3 regions of the Brachymonas moutaii (nom. illeg.) genome follow, and region 3 is predicted to be linked to each of the others. Evidence: predicted binding sites of a transcription regulator. Region 3 holds the regulator's gene; each other region holds the start of a gene.
What was found. Region 3 encodes sigma-54, which starts transcription at its own class of promoters, with help from an activator protein. Its sites were predicted from a motif close to TGGCANGNAANCTGCTTT; they were not measured.
Positions count from the first base shown of each region.

Region 1: a site for sigma-54 is predicted at 2,753-2,770, ahead of ACP2WS_RS04175 (ammonium transporter). Genes of this name have one in related genera too.
Region 2: a site for sigma-54 is predicted at 2,041-2,058, ahead of cydP (cytochrome oxidase putative small subunit CydP). Genes of this name have one in related genera too.

Region 1 is NZ_JBNGEN010000002.1:108,266-112,728, reverse strand. It holds gene ACP2WS_RS04185 (aspartate aminotransferase family protein) at 1-821, opposite strand, end outside; gene ACP2WS_RS04180 (hypothetical protein) at 956-1,264, opposite strand; gene ACP2WS_RS04175 (ammonium transporter) at 1,268-2,584, opposite strand; gene erpA (iron-sulfur cluster insertion protein ErpA) at 3,020-3,415, shown strand; gene mdtD (multidrug transporter subunit MdtD) at 3,710-4,463, shown strand, end outside.
Region 2 is NZ_JBNGEN010000003.1:189,824-194,286, reverse strand. It holds gene cydB (cytochrome d ubiquinol oxidase subunit II) at 1-259, opposite strand, end outside; gene ACP2WS_RS05890 (cytochrome ubiquinol oxidase subunit I) at 301-1,857, opposite strand; gene cydP (cytochrome oxidase putative small subunit CydP) at 1,854-2,030, opposite strand; gene ACP2WS_RS05880 (sigma-54 interaction domain-containing protein) at 2,319-3,710, shown strand; gene ahpC (alkyl hydroperoxide reductase subunit C) at 3,947-4,463, shown strand, end outside.
Region 3 is NZ_JBNGEN010000007.1:76,273-80,735, forward strand. It holds gene ACP2WS_RS08995 (benzoate/H(+) symporter BenE family transporter) at 1-214, shown strand, start outside; gene lptA (lipopolysaccharide transport periplasmic protein LptA) at 300-983, shown strand; gene lptB (LPS export ABC transporter ATP-binding protein) at 980-1,801, shown strand; gene rpoN (RNA polymerase factor sigma-54) at 1,859-3,574, shown strand; gene ACP2WS_RS09015 (hypothetical protein) at 3,775-4,296, opposite strand; gene ACP2WS_RS09020 (hypothetical protein) at 4,389-4,463, opposite strand, start outside.

The DNA.
Region 1 (4,463 bases), on a different contig from region 3:
GGCTGCAGCACTTCGGCCGCCTTGGGCCCGGCCACCACGGCGCCGATGGGCACGCCAGAGCCGAGCCCCTTGGCAAGACTCATCACGTCGGGGTGGATGTCGGCCCACTGGAATGCGAACCACTTGCCGGTGCGGCCCAGACCACACTGGATTTCGTCGAGCATCAGCAGCCAGCCCTGTTCGTCGCAGTAGCGGCGCAGCTGCTGGAGGAATTCCACGTGCATGGGGCGGATGCCGCCTTCGCCCTGAATGGGTTCGAGCAGCACGGCCACCACGTTGGGATTGCCTTCGGTGGCGCGGCGCAGGGCCTCCATGTCGTTGCGGGGCACGCGGATGAAGCCTTCGACCAGCGGCTCGAAGCCGGCGTGCACCTTGGGGTTGCCGGTGGCACTCAGCGTGGCGATGCTGCGACCATGGAAGGCGTTCTCGAACACGACCACTTCGGCCCGGTCGATGCCTTTCTGGTGCCCGTACTTGCGGGCAATCTTGAGGGCGGCCTCGTTGGCTTCCAGACCGGAATTGCAGAAGAAGGCGTTGGTCAGCCCCGACAGACGCACCAGCGCGGAGGCAAGCTGTTCCTGACCGGGCACGTGGTAGTAGTTCGAGCAGTGGATGAGCTTGGCCACCTGGTCCTGCAGGGCGCTCACCAGCTCGGGATGGGCATGGCCCAGGGTGTTGACGGCAATGCCGCCCAGGGCGTCCAGGTATTCTCGCCCCTCGGTGTCCCACACGCGGCAGCCCTTGCCATGCGACATGGCAATCGGCAGGCGGCCATAGGTGTTCATGACATGGGGGGACAGGGAAGACACAGGATCGGACATGGGCGGCTCCATAAAAAAGCATCCGCACAGGCCCGCAAGAGGCGTGTGCGGAAAAAGGGTGTTTTCATTGTAGAACATGCACTCCCGCGATGCAGGGTTCCGTGTCCGGGAGCCGCTGCACGCGGGAGAGGAGGTCAGCGCAATCCGCCTACGTACTGGTGGTCCTCGCCGTCGTCGGCATGGCCCTTGAGACGGTCGAACAGCCCGCGCTTCGGGGCGCGCTGCTCCTGGGGGGCACGCGGCATAAGCTGCTCGAACTTGCCGGCCCATTCGGCCAGTTCGACATCGCCCAGTTCCTGGGCCTTCTGGCGGGAGAAGACAATCATGGCTTCGGCGTAATCGGGGTGGGCCGCCATCCATTCGACGTCGGTCACACGCCCTGTCTTGCGGCGCAGCAGCACGTGCAGGCGGGCGGCGGTGGCGAGGCGTTCGCTGTCGGACATGGTTCAATCTCCTATGCGTTCATGATGGGTCGTGAGGTCGAGACCGTAGTGCTCCTGCCCGGCGCTCACGCGCAGCCCGAAGCCGAACTGCACGATCCAGGTCAGCAGGGCCGTCACGCAGGCGCTGTAGGCCAGGACTGCGCCTGCGCCCATGGCCTGGGTGGCCAGATCGGTGTGCTGTCCGCTGATGGCCGGATCGTTGAAAACGCCGGTGAGCAGCGAGCCTGCGAGCCCGCCGATGCCATGCACGCCAAACACATCGAGCGAATCATCTACGCCCAGCTTGTGCTTGAGCCAGGTCGCGCCCCAGAAGCAGGCCACTCCGCCGATGGCGCCGATGGCTGCAGCCGAGCCGATGCCCACATAACCCGATGCCGGGGTGATGGCCACCAGCCCGGCAATGGCGCCGGAACTCATGCCCAGCAGGGTGGGGGTTTTCTTGACCAGCCATTCGGCGAGCATCCAGCCGAGCACGCCACAGGCTGCTGCCGTGTGGGTGGCGGCCATGGCCAGCCCCGCGCGTCCGTCGGCAGCCAGCGCAGAACCGGCATTGAAGCCGAACCAGCCGATCCACAGCAGGCAGGCGCCCGTCATGGTGAGGCCGAGGTTGAAGGGGCGGAAGGGCTCCTTGCCGTACCCTTCGCGGCGGCCCAGGATGGCGGCGATGACCAGCCCCGAAATGCCCGCGTTGATGTGCACCACAGATCCGCCGGCGAAGTCCAGCACGCCGAGCTGGGCGAGCCAGCCACCGGGTTCCCAGACCCAATGCGCCACGGGCGCGTAGACCAGCAGGAACCACAGTCCCATGAGCACGAGCATGGGGCCAAAGCGCATGCGCTCCACGAAGGCGCCGACGATCAGCGCCGTGGTGATGACGCCGAATGCGAGCTGGAACATGCCGTATACCGATTCGGGCACATGGGGGGCGATGTGGCTCACCGCCACCTGGCCGCTGTGCTGGATGAAGTCGAGCCCCGCAAACCAGAAGCGCTCGGTGCCGCCGAGCCAGCCCGAGCCCGGCGTGAAGGCCAGGGAGTAACCCAGCAGCCACCATTCCACCGTCACCAGGGCCGAGATGGCCAGCACGCAGGCCATGGTGTTGAGCACGTTTTTGGTGCGTACCATGCCCCCGTAGAACAGCGCTACGCCAGGAAGTGTCATCAGAAGCACCAATGCGGTGCTTGTCAGCAGCCAGGCCGTGTCTCCCGCGTGGATGTCGGCGACAGGCGCGAGATGGGGATGGGCCGAGGAAGCCTGACTGGCCACCAGAAGCGCGAGACCGGTTGCCCAGGAGCAACAGGTACGGAGATGTGAATGCATGGAGATTCCCCCTGAAAAGACAAATGCGATGCGATGTCGCTGGTATGCGTTCGGGCCCGGGATGGGGGCGAGGTGCCACCGGGGCAGACACACAGGACAACTCGTGGTTGGAAGGTGGAACCGGCCGGGCAGATCGTCCGCGATCGAAAGGACGCAAACGGGGGGCAAAAAGCAAAACCCGTGCCACTCAATAGATTCAAAAGTTTTACATCATTTGAAGCGGGTGCCACCGGAGGGTGAGGACCGGTGCGCAGGCAGGAGCCGCACGGGAGCACGCACGGACTGTGCGAGGGGAGGCCAGGAGGGGGTGCGGGCACGGAATCCGTGGGTGGGCGGAGCCGTTCGGCGACCCCAATGCCGATAGGGATGTTGGGGAAAATCCCGAGAAAATACGTGTACTATTGCGCCCATTGACCACATGAGAGCATTCCGATCATGACCACTGCCGTAGACAACGCAGCTCCTGTCGAGGCCGCTTCTGCCGCTGCAGAAACCGCTTCCAGCGACCCCATCATCTTTACCGAGAGCGCCGCCGCCAAGGTGGCCGATCTGATCGCCGAAGAAGGCAATCCCGAACTCAAGCTGCGCGTTTTCGTGCAGGGTGGAGGCTGCTCTGGCTTCCAGTACGGTTTCACGTTCGACGAGATCGCCAACGACGACGACACCATCATGACGAAGAACGGGGTGTCGCTGCTGATCGATCCCATGAGCTTCCAGTATCTGGTGGGCGCCGAGATCGACTACAAGGAAGACCTCCAGGGAGCGCAGTTCGTGATTCGCAATCCGAACGCCACCACCACCTGCGGCTGCGGTTCGAGCTTCAGCGTGTAAGACACACTCTGGGCAGCCCTGCGCTGCCCTGTTTGGTCCTGCCGTTACGCTCCCTTCGGGGAGCGTTTTTCATGGGCGCAGGGGTGTTGGGTGGGCGTCCGGTGTCGGCGGGAGGCCTGTGGCATCATGGTCAGCCCCATTGGGGCCTGTGCTCTTTCCTCGCTAGTTTTCTGCATGTCTTCCACGTCTCCCGCGTCTCCAGCGTCTTCTTCCTCCGATGCTTCCAGTCGGTCTGTCCCGCCGGCAGGGTTCCCGGCTGACGCCACTGCTGCCGGTGAGACGGAGGCTGTAGCCATGGCCGCTGGCGTGCCTGCCTCAGCGGCGGAGCAGGCCCATCGCAAGCGCATGCTCTGGCTCGTGGCGATCGGGTTTTTCATGCAGACGCTGGATGCCACCATCGTCAACACGGCCCTGCCGGCCATGGCCGATGGCCTGCATGAGAGTCCGCTGCGGATGCAGTCGGTGCTGGTGGCGTATTCGCTGACCATGGCCATGTTCATTCCCCTCTCGGGATGGCTGGCGGACCATCTGGGGACGCGGCGCGTGTTCATGGGGGCGATTCTGGTGTTTGCGGCGGGGTCGCTGGCCTGCGGCATGTCCACGTCGCTGTCGCATCTGGTGATGGCCCGCATCGTGCAGGGAGCGGGCGGAGCCCTGCTGCTGCCGGTGGGGCGTCTTGCGGTGCTGCGAGCCTATCCGCGCGGCGAATTCCTGGCAGCCATGAGCTTCGTTGCCATTCCGGGGCTGATCGGCCCGCTGCTGGGCCCCACGCTCGGGGGCTGGCTCGTGCAGATGGCCTCGTGGCACTGGGTGTTTCTGGTCAATGTGCCGGTGGGGCTGCTGGGGTGGGTGGCAGCCCGGCAGCTGATGCCCGACTTCCGAGGCGTGACGCACCAGCCGCTGGATCTGGCCGGCTACGGGCTCCTGGCCCTGGGCATGGTGCTGGTGTCTCTGTCGGTGGACGGCATGTCCGAGTTCGGCATGCCTTCGGCCATTGCGCTGGTGGGGCTGATCACGGGGCTGGCTTGCATGGTGGCGTACTGGCTGC
Region 2 (4,463 bases), on a different contig from region 3:
AGAAGCCCGAGAAGGCCGTGGCGTACACCAGTGGCCAGGCCGCAAAGATGGCGCCGCCTCCGGTGATGAACCACACCTGATTGCCGTCCCAGTGCGGGCCGACGGTGTTGATGACCACGCGGCGCTCGTCGTCGCCCTTGCCGACGAAGGGCAGCAGCGTGCCCACGCCCATGTCATGGCCGTCCATGACGGCAAAGCCGACCAGCAGCACGCCCACCAGCAGCCACCAGATGATCTTGAGGGTTGGATAGTCCAGCATTTGTGTTTGCTCCTCGTATTCCTCTTGGATGCGGGCGGCGCTCAGCCGTGCGCGACCTCGTTGTCATAGCGGCCCGTGCCGAGACTGCCGGGGCCCCAGCGCACGAACTTGACCATCAGATACATCTCCACGATCAGGAGCACCGTATAGAAGCCCAGGAACCCGGCGAGCGAGCCATACAGGCTCTGCACGGAGAGCGCCGACACCGACAGGTGCGTGGGCAGCACGCCATAGATCGTCCACGGCTGCCGGCCGTACTCGGCCACCAGCCAGCCCAGCTCGATCGAGATCCAGGGCATGGGCAGGCACACGATGGCGGCGCGCAGCAGCCAGCGCTTCTCGGTGAAGCGGCCCTTGAGCGTCTGCCAGAAGGCCAGCGCGAACAGCACCAGCATGGTGAAGCCCAGCGCCACCATGATGCGGAAGCTCCAGAACATGGGAGTGACGTGCGGCACGGTGTCGTCCACCGCCTGCTGGATCATGGCCGGGGTGGCCTGGGTCACGTCGGCGGTGTACTTCTTGAGCAGCAGACCGAAGCCCAGGTCGGCCTGGTGCGCCTTGAAGGTCGCAGCAGCCTGGACGTCATTGCGGTCACGCCGCAGGGCTTCAAGCGCCTGCACGGCCTGGATGCCGCTCACGATGCGCTCGCGGTTCTGCGCCTTGATCTCGTGGATGCCCGGAATGGTCTTGTCGAGCGAACGGGTGCCGATGATGCCCATCACCCAGGGCAGCTCCACTTCCCAGTCGTTCTTCTGCTCGGCTTCGTTGATGCCGGCAATCAGCTTCAGACCGGCCGGGGCGGGCTCGGTATTCCACATGGCCTCGATGGCAGCCATCTTGGTCTTCTGGGCCTCGCTGACCATGTAGCCGGACTCATCACCCAGCACGATCACCGAGCACACCGAGGCCAGCCCGAAGGCGGCCGCCACGCGGAAGCTGCGCTTGGCGAACTCCACATTGCGTCCCCGCAGCAGATACCACGAGGAAATGGCCAGCACGAACATGGCGCCGGTCACATAGCCGGCAGAGACCGTGTGCACGAACTTGGCCTGGGCATCCGGGTTGAACACCAGCTCCCAGAAACTCGTCATTTCCATGCGCATGGTCTGCCAGTTGAACGCCGAGCCCACCGGGTTCTGCATCCAGCCGTTGGCCACCAGAATCCACAGCGCCGAGAGGTTGGTGCCCAGCGCCAGCAGCACGGTCACCATCAGGTGCTTGGGACGGCTCAGGCGATCCCACCCGAAGAAGAACAGCCCGATGAAGGTGGACTCCAGGAAGAACGCCATGAGCCCCTCGATGGCCAGCGGTGCCCCGAAGATGTCGCCCACATAGTGGGAGTAGTAGGCCCAGTTCGTGCCGAACTGGAACTCCATGGTGATGCCCGTGGTCACGCCCAGGGCAAAGTTGATGCCGAAAAGCTTGCCCCAGTAGCGGGTCATGTCCTTCCAGATGACCTTGCCGGTCATCACGTAGACGCTTTCCATGATCACCAGCATCCAGACCATGCCCAGCGTCAGGGGCACGAACAGGAAGTGGTAGAGCGCTGTGGCCGCGAACTGCAGCCGTGAGAGATCAACCAGTTGATCAGTTATCACTGCGAAGCTCCTGATGTCGAGGTGGACTGGGTGAAATGCTCTGCCACGCGCTCGCTGTCCACCGGAGCCTGCGCATCCCGAAAAAACACCCACCACAAGGCCGTCAGCAGAAGGATCTTGACGACGATCACCACCGTGAGATGGCGCATGAGACGGGTTCGGGGCATGAACATGACAAAGACCTTAACAAACTCCGTGCCAGTTTGCAAAACACATGACAATCAATGACTTGGAGCAAGAAACAAGAAGGGATGAAACAGATTGACGGTCAATTCCGGCCAATCTGGCAGCCATCTTGCCAAGATGGCGCACAGCGGCAAGAATGCAAGGCAATGCCCTTGCTGCTGTCATCACTTTGCCAGCCGCCGCTCCCCCTCGGGGGAAAAGCGGCTCTCCGGAGCAGCGGGACACTCGACACCCCCTTCTCCGGCCCTGGCGCCTTCCGTGCTCCATTACGCTCCATGCAGATTCCCAACAACCTGATCGCCTATCTCGAAAGCATGCCCGAGCCACACATCGTGTGCGACCGGCACTACACCATCGTGGCGGCCAATGCGGCCTACCGCCGGCAGTACGGCGACGGCAAGCCCCTGGTCGGGCGGCGCTGCCATGAGGCCTCCCACCACTCCCCCATGCCCTGCGACCAGGCCGGCGAGACCTGCCCGCTCGCACAGGCCCGCATCTCGCGCCAGCGCGAGCAGGTGCTGCACCTGCACCATACGCCTCATGGCAAGGTCTATGTGCGCATCGAGCTGGTTCCCCTGCATGACGCTTCGGGCGCGCTGCACTTCTTCGTCGAGAAGATGGAAACCCTGCCCGTCTCGCAGGGACAGGCCGGCCAGCACACGCTGGTGGGCGAATCCTCTGCCTTCCGGCACATGCTCGACCTGGTGGCCCGCGTGGCCCCGTCGCAGGCCAGCGTGCTGCTGCGGGGAGAATCGGGCACGGGCAAGGAAGGGGTGGCCCACGCGATCCACGCCGCCAGCCATCGCCAGACGCAGCCCATCGTGGTGGTCGACTGCGCCAGCCTGGCCGAGAGCCTGTTCGAGTCCGAGCTGTTCGGGCACGAGAAAGGCGCCTTCACGGGGGCCTCCCATGCCAAGCCCGGTCTGGTGGAAGCCGCCAACGGCGGCACGCTGTTTCTCGATGAGGTGGGCGACATCCCGCTGGGCATGCAGGTCAAGCTCCTGCGTCTGCTCGAAGCCGGCACCTATCGCCGCGTGGGCAGCACCGATCTGCGCCATGTGGACGTGCGGGTGGTGGCAGCCACCCACCGCAACCTGCGCGACATGGTGGCCGCCGGCACCTTTCGCGAAGACCTCTACTACCGGCTTGCCACGTTCCCGATCCGGCTGCCTCCGCTGCGCGAGCGCGCCGAGGACATTCCGCTCATCGCCCGCTCGCTGCTCGTGCGCATCGCTCCCCTGCGCCCGCTCTCCCTGACCCCGCAGGCCATGGCCCTGCTCCAGCTCCAGCCCTGGCCGGGCAATGTGCGCGAACTGCGCAACGTGCTCGAACGCGCCACCCTGCTCACCGAGGCAGATGCCATCGAGGCGGCCATTCTGCAACAGGCCCTGCTCGCCGACGCCCCCCAGCCCAGCCCCCTCTCCCTCGGCAGCGCAGCCCTGTCCCTGCCGGGTGCCCTGCCCGCATCCGCACCGCCCGCTCTGGCCCCCGGCACGCCGCCACGCAGCCTGCGCGCCATCGAGGAAGAGGCGCTGGTGCAGGCGCTGCATGCCCATCGCGGACGCCGCACCGAGCTGGCCCGCGCCCTGGGCATCAGCGAGCGCACGCTGTACCGGCGCCTCAAGGCGCTCGAAGCCTCGACCACGCCTCTCCCTCCTCCGGCCTGATCTTCCGTTCGAACCGCACCCCCCACCTTCCATGCGTCTGAATAGCCTTTGCCTATTGATCCATTAGATTAATAGAAATGGACTTGCGCGCTGCCCCCGCTATCATGGAACCCATGCGGCAGACACGTGGACACACGGTCTGTCACACTACGGCAGGGTGCCGGCGCCACACTGGGTGGCGCACGGTCTCTTCCGTGACCCTTCATCCGTTTTGCAACCCTGAACAAGGAGAAACCATGTCCCTCATCAACACCACCGTACTGCCGTTCAAGACCCAGGCTTTCCAGGCTGGCAAGGACTTCTTCGAAGTGACCCATGAAACCCTCAAGGGCAAGTGGTCCCTCCTCGTGTTCTACCCGGCCGACTTCACCTTCGTGTGCCCGACCGAGCTGGAAGACCTGGCCGACCACTATGCCGAGTTCCAGAAGCTGGGCGTCGAGGTCTACTCCTGCTCCACCGACACCCACTTCACCCACAAGGCATGGCATGACACCTCCGAAGCCATCAAGAAGGTGCAGTACGTCATGCTCGGCGATCCCACCGGCACCATCACCCGCAACTTCGGCGTGATGATCGAGGAAGAAGGCCTGGCTCTGCGCGGCTCCTTCCTGATCAATCCCGAAGGCCAGATCAAGCTGTGCGAAATCCATGACAACGGCATCGGCCGTGACGCCAGCGAAATGCTGCGCAAGGTCAAGGCTGCCCAGTACGTGGCCAACCACCCCGGCGAAGTCTGCCCGGCCAAGTGGAAGG
Region 3 (4,463 bases):
TGCCGCCATTGCAGGGCTTGCGCTGCTCTCGACCATTGCCAGCAGTCTCGTGACTGCGCTCGACGTGGCGCGCCACCGCGATGTGGCCGTCATCACCTTTCTCGTCACCCTCAGCGGGGTGGAGGTGGCTGGCGTGGGTTCGGCCTTCTGGGGCGTGGTGGCCGGGGTGGTGGCGCTCCTGGTGCAGGACTACATGCCCCGCCGACGCATCTGAACGGCTCTTCGGCCCGAGCCGCGCGGGAGGCATCCGGCATCGCTACAATGGACCATACGTCCAACGAGCAAGAATCGTGCCGAACATGAAACCGTTGTCCTCCGCCTTGCCGGCCCTCGCGCTGGCTGTCGCCTGCCTGGGTCTGGTGCAGACCGCCCACGCCGAGCTGGCCGACCGCGCCAAGCCCCTCAACATCGAGGCCGACGCCATGCGCTACGACGATGCGCACAAGATCACCACCTTCACCGGGCGGGTCGTGGCCACCAAGGGCACCATCGTGCTGCGTGCCGACAAGGTCGAGGTGCGCCAGGATCCGCAGGGCAACCAGTTCATGTACGCCGAAGGCAGCGCGGGCCACCAGGCCTTCATGCGCCAGAAGCGCGAGGGACTCAACGAGTACATCGAGGGCGAGGCCAACCGCATCGAGCGGGACGACAGAACCCAGATCGCGCGCCTCACCGGCAACGCCCGCATGCGCCGCCTCGTGGGCACCCAGCTCGCCGACGAAGTCCGTGGCGACACCATCGTCTACAACGACCTCACCGAGGTCTACAACGTGGCCGGCGGCCCCTCCACTGGCGCCGGGGGCGCTGCCGCAGGGGCCGTGCCGGCCGGCCGGGTGCGCGCCGTCATCAACCCCGTGGGGCAGAGCGGCGGCAAATCCGCGCTGCCCATGCCCGCCACCCGGGCCGCCAGCAAGGGGGCGCGCGCCGCGTCGGCTCCCGTCACCACCCTGCGCTCCAGCGCCACCATCGGAGGCCGCCCATGAGCGATGCCGCTCCCGTATCTGCTCCGGCCGCCGACCTCCGCTGCGAGGGCGGCAGCCAGGGCCGTCCGCCTGCCGACGGCAGCGAACTGTGCGTGCGCCACCTCCAGAAGGCCTACGGCCGCCGCCGCGTCGTCAAGGACGTGTCCCTGAGCGTGCGCAAGGGCGAAGTCGTGGGCCTGCTCGGGCCCAACGGAGCCGGCAAGACCACCTCCTTCTACATGATCGTCGGCCTCATCCGGGCCGACGGCGGCGCCATCTCCATCGACGGCCAGCCCGTCGAGGACCTGCCCATCCACCGCCGCTCACGCATGGGCCTGAGCTACCTGCCGCAGGAAGCCTCCATCTTCCGCAAGCTCAACGTCGAGGACAACATCCGCGCCGTGCTGGAGCTCCAGGTCGATGCCCACGGCAAGCCGCTCGACCGCGCCACCATCGACACCCAGCTCGATGCCCTGCTCGCCGACCTGCACATCACCCACCTGCGCGACACCCCCGCGCTCGCACTCTCCGGGGGCGAGCGCCGCCGGGTCGAAATCGCCCGTGCCCTTGCCAGCCAGCCGCGCTTCATCCTGCTCGACGAGCCCTTCGCCGGCATCGACCCCATCGCCGTCATCGAAATCCAGAAGATCATCGCCTTCCTCAAGGCGCGCGGCATCGGCGTGCTCATCACCGACCACAACGTGCGCGAAACCCTGGGCATCTGCGACCACGCCTACATCATCAGCGAAGGGGCCGTGCTCGCCTCGGGCACGCCCGAGCAGATCGTCTCCAACGCCGAAGTGCGCCGTGTCTACCTCGGCGAACACTTCCGCATGTGAGCGGACTCCGTCCATGAGCCGCTTCCCGCTGTACCTTCCGAAGCCGCCCTCCGTGCCATGAAAGCAGGACTGCAGCTGCGCACCGCGCAGAACCTCTCCCTCACGCCGCAACTCCAGCAGTCCATCCGCCTGCTGCAGATCTCCACGCTCGACATGCAGCAGGAGATCGACCAGATGCTGGCCGACAACCCCTTCCTGGAGCAGGACACCAGCGCCGAGGACGCGGCAGCCTCCGAGTCGGAGCCCGACGCTGCTGGCCACGCATCCGGCGATGTCGATGCCACCACCGGCCCCAGCGCAGAGGCAGGCAGTGACGACGGCATGGGCGCCACAGCCGAAGGCGGCTACGACGACCCCGAAGGCGCCGACGCCCCCGACACCAGCGAAGTCCTCTCCAGCGACGCCCCCGACCACACCGACCTCGCCAACGCCCAGACCGACGACTGGAGCGCCGGCTCCACCCGCGACGACAGCCCCGCCACCTCGGGCGACGACGAAGTCCTCTCCAGCAGCAGCGACGGCGACGACGACTGGGACAGTCTGCGCGTGAGCAGCGCCGGCAGCAGCCATGACGACGACGAGGACGAGCCCTCCGCCATCGAGCGCGCCGGCTGCCACGAAAGCCTGCAGGACTGCCTGCACCGACAGGCCCTGGCCCTGCGCCTCGACACCAGCGAACAGGCCGCGCTGTACTTCCTCATCGAATCCCTCGACGACGACGGCTACCTCGAAGACACCCTCGGCGAACTCGCCCAGAGCCTGCAGGAGCGCAACCCCACCGGCGACCCCGAACGCGACGCCGAGGAGCACGCCGAACTCCTCCACCACCTCACCATGGCCCTGCGCCTGCTTCAGTCGCTCGACCCCGTCGGCGTCGGCGCGCGCGACCTGGCCGAATGCCTGCAGCTCCAGCTGCGTGCCCTCGACATCCCCGACGCCGACACCCCCCGCCTGCTCGCGCGCGAAGTCGCCCTCGACGTCTGCCGCCAGCCGCTCGACTACCTCGCCCGGCGCGACGTGCGCGGCCTCGGCAAGCTGCTGCCCTATTCGGCCGCGCACCTGCGCAGCGCCATGCAGCTCATCGCCACCCTCGAACCCAAGCCCGGCCGCGCCTTTGCCCAGACCGAGCGCAACATCGTCATCCCCGACGTGCTCGTGCGCGCCAACCAGGGCCGCGACGCCGCCAGCCGCCCCTGGAGCGTGCAGCTCAACCCCGCCGTCATGCCCCGCGTGCGCGTGCAGGAGATGTACGCCAGCGCCCTGCGCCACCACAAGGGCGAAGGCATCCAGGCCCTGCAGCAGCGCCTGCAGGAAGCCCGCTGGATGGTCAAGAGCATCCAGCAGCGCTTCGACACCATCCTGCGCGTGAGCACCGCCATCGTCGAGCGCCAGCACCGCTTCTTCGAGCAGGGCGTGCTGGCCATGGAACCCCTCGTCCTGCGCGAAATCGCCGACGAACTCGGCCTGCACGAATCCACCGTCAGCCGCGTCACCAGCGCCAAATACATGAGCACCCCCTGGGGCACCTTCGAGCTCAAGTACTTTTTCGCCTCGGGCCTCGCCAGCGAAGACGGCAGCACCACCAGCAGCACCGCCGTGCGCGCCATGATCGGGAAACTCATCGCCGACGAACCCCCCGCCAAGCCCCTCAGCGACAACCGCCTCTGCGAACTCCTCCAGGAACGCGGCGTCCAGTGCGCCCGCCGCACCGTAGCCAAATACCGCGAAGCCCTGCGCATCCCCCCAGCCCATCTGCGCAAGGTGCTGGGGTAGGGGAACGTTTCAAGCAACTCCGCCAACTGGCAACTCGCTACGACAAATTCGCCACACGCTTCAATGCCTTTCTGCAACTCGCATGCGCATTCATCTGGCTAATGTGAACACGCCCTAGTCGCCCGCCGCTGGCACGGCGATGGAGATGGCGACGTGCGCGGCTACGTGTCGAACACGCGCCAGACCTCGCATGCTGCGCTTCACCTTGGGCTCGCCTTGTCAAGATAGTTGACCAGGCTTTGCGACATGACAAGGGCGTGGGCCATCAGCGCATTTACCAGATTCTCGTGCCTGTTGATGTCCATGGAGAGCCCGCCAGCTTGGAAGATTGGCTGTTCGACCAAAACGATCACGCCGGCCACGTCGCCGCCACCGACATAGCTGGCGATCTGGGCCCTGGCCGCGGGCTCCCGGGCCTTATCGCCCGCCAAATTGGCCCACTTGAGAACGTCCTCGATCATCGTTTCTGAATTGTCAGTCTTTCCGTTCTTGTGAACGATGACGTGCCGAAACTTCTCAGCCATGCGGGTGTGAAGCCGGAGATTGATGCTGATCTGGTTTTCGACTTCAACCTTCGCGAGCTCAGGTAGCTTTTTCCGAAGCATGTCGATGATCAGAGGCACTTTCTTTTTGAGCTCGGACGGGGGCATCACCGCGTCAGCATCCTTGCTCAGGCGAAAGTGCGTGTGGTCCCCTCTGACGAGCTCATAGAGTGACACCACGAAGTCCTCAAACAGCTCGTAGGCCTCGACGAGCAGCCATTGGTACTGCTTGTTCTTGTGAAGGTAGACGAGCCTGACCGTCTCTTTAGGCGTCAGCCTTGCGTGCGAGTAGGGGGGAAGATGTGTCCCGTGTATGGATTCTGAAAAAAGAACAGTTCGTGGCTGCT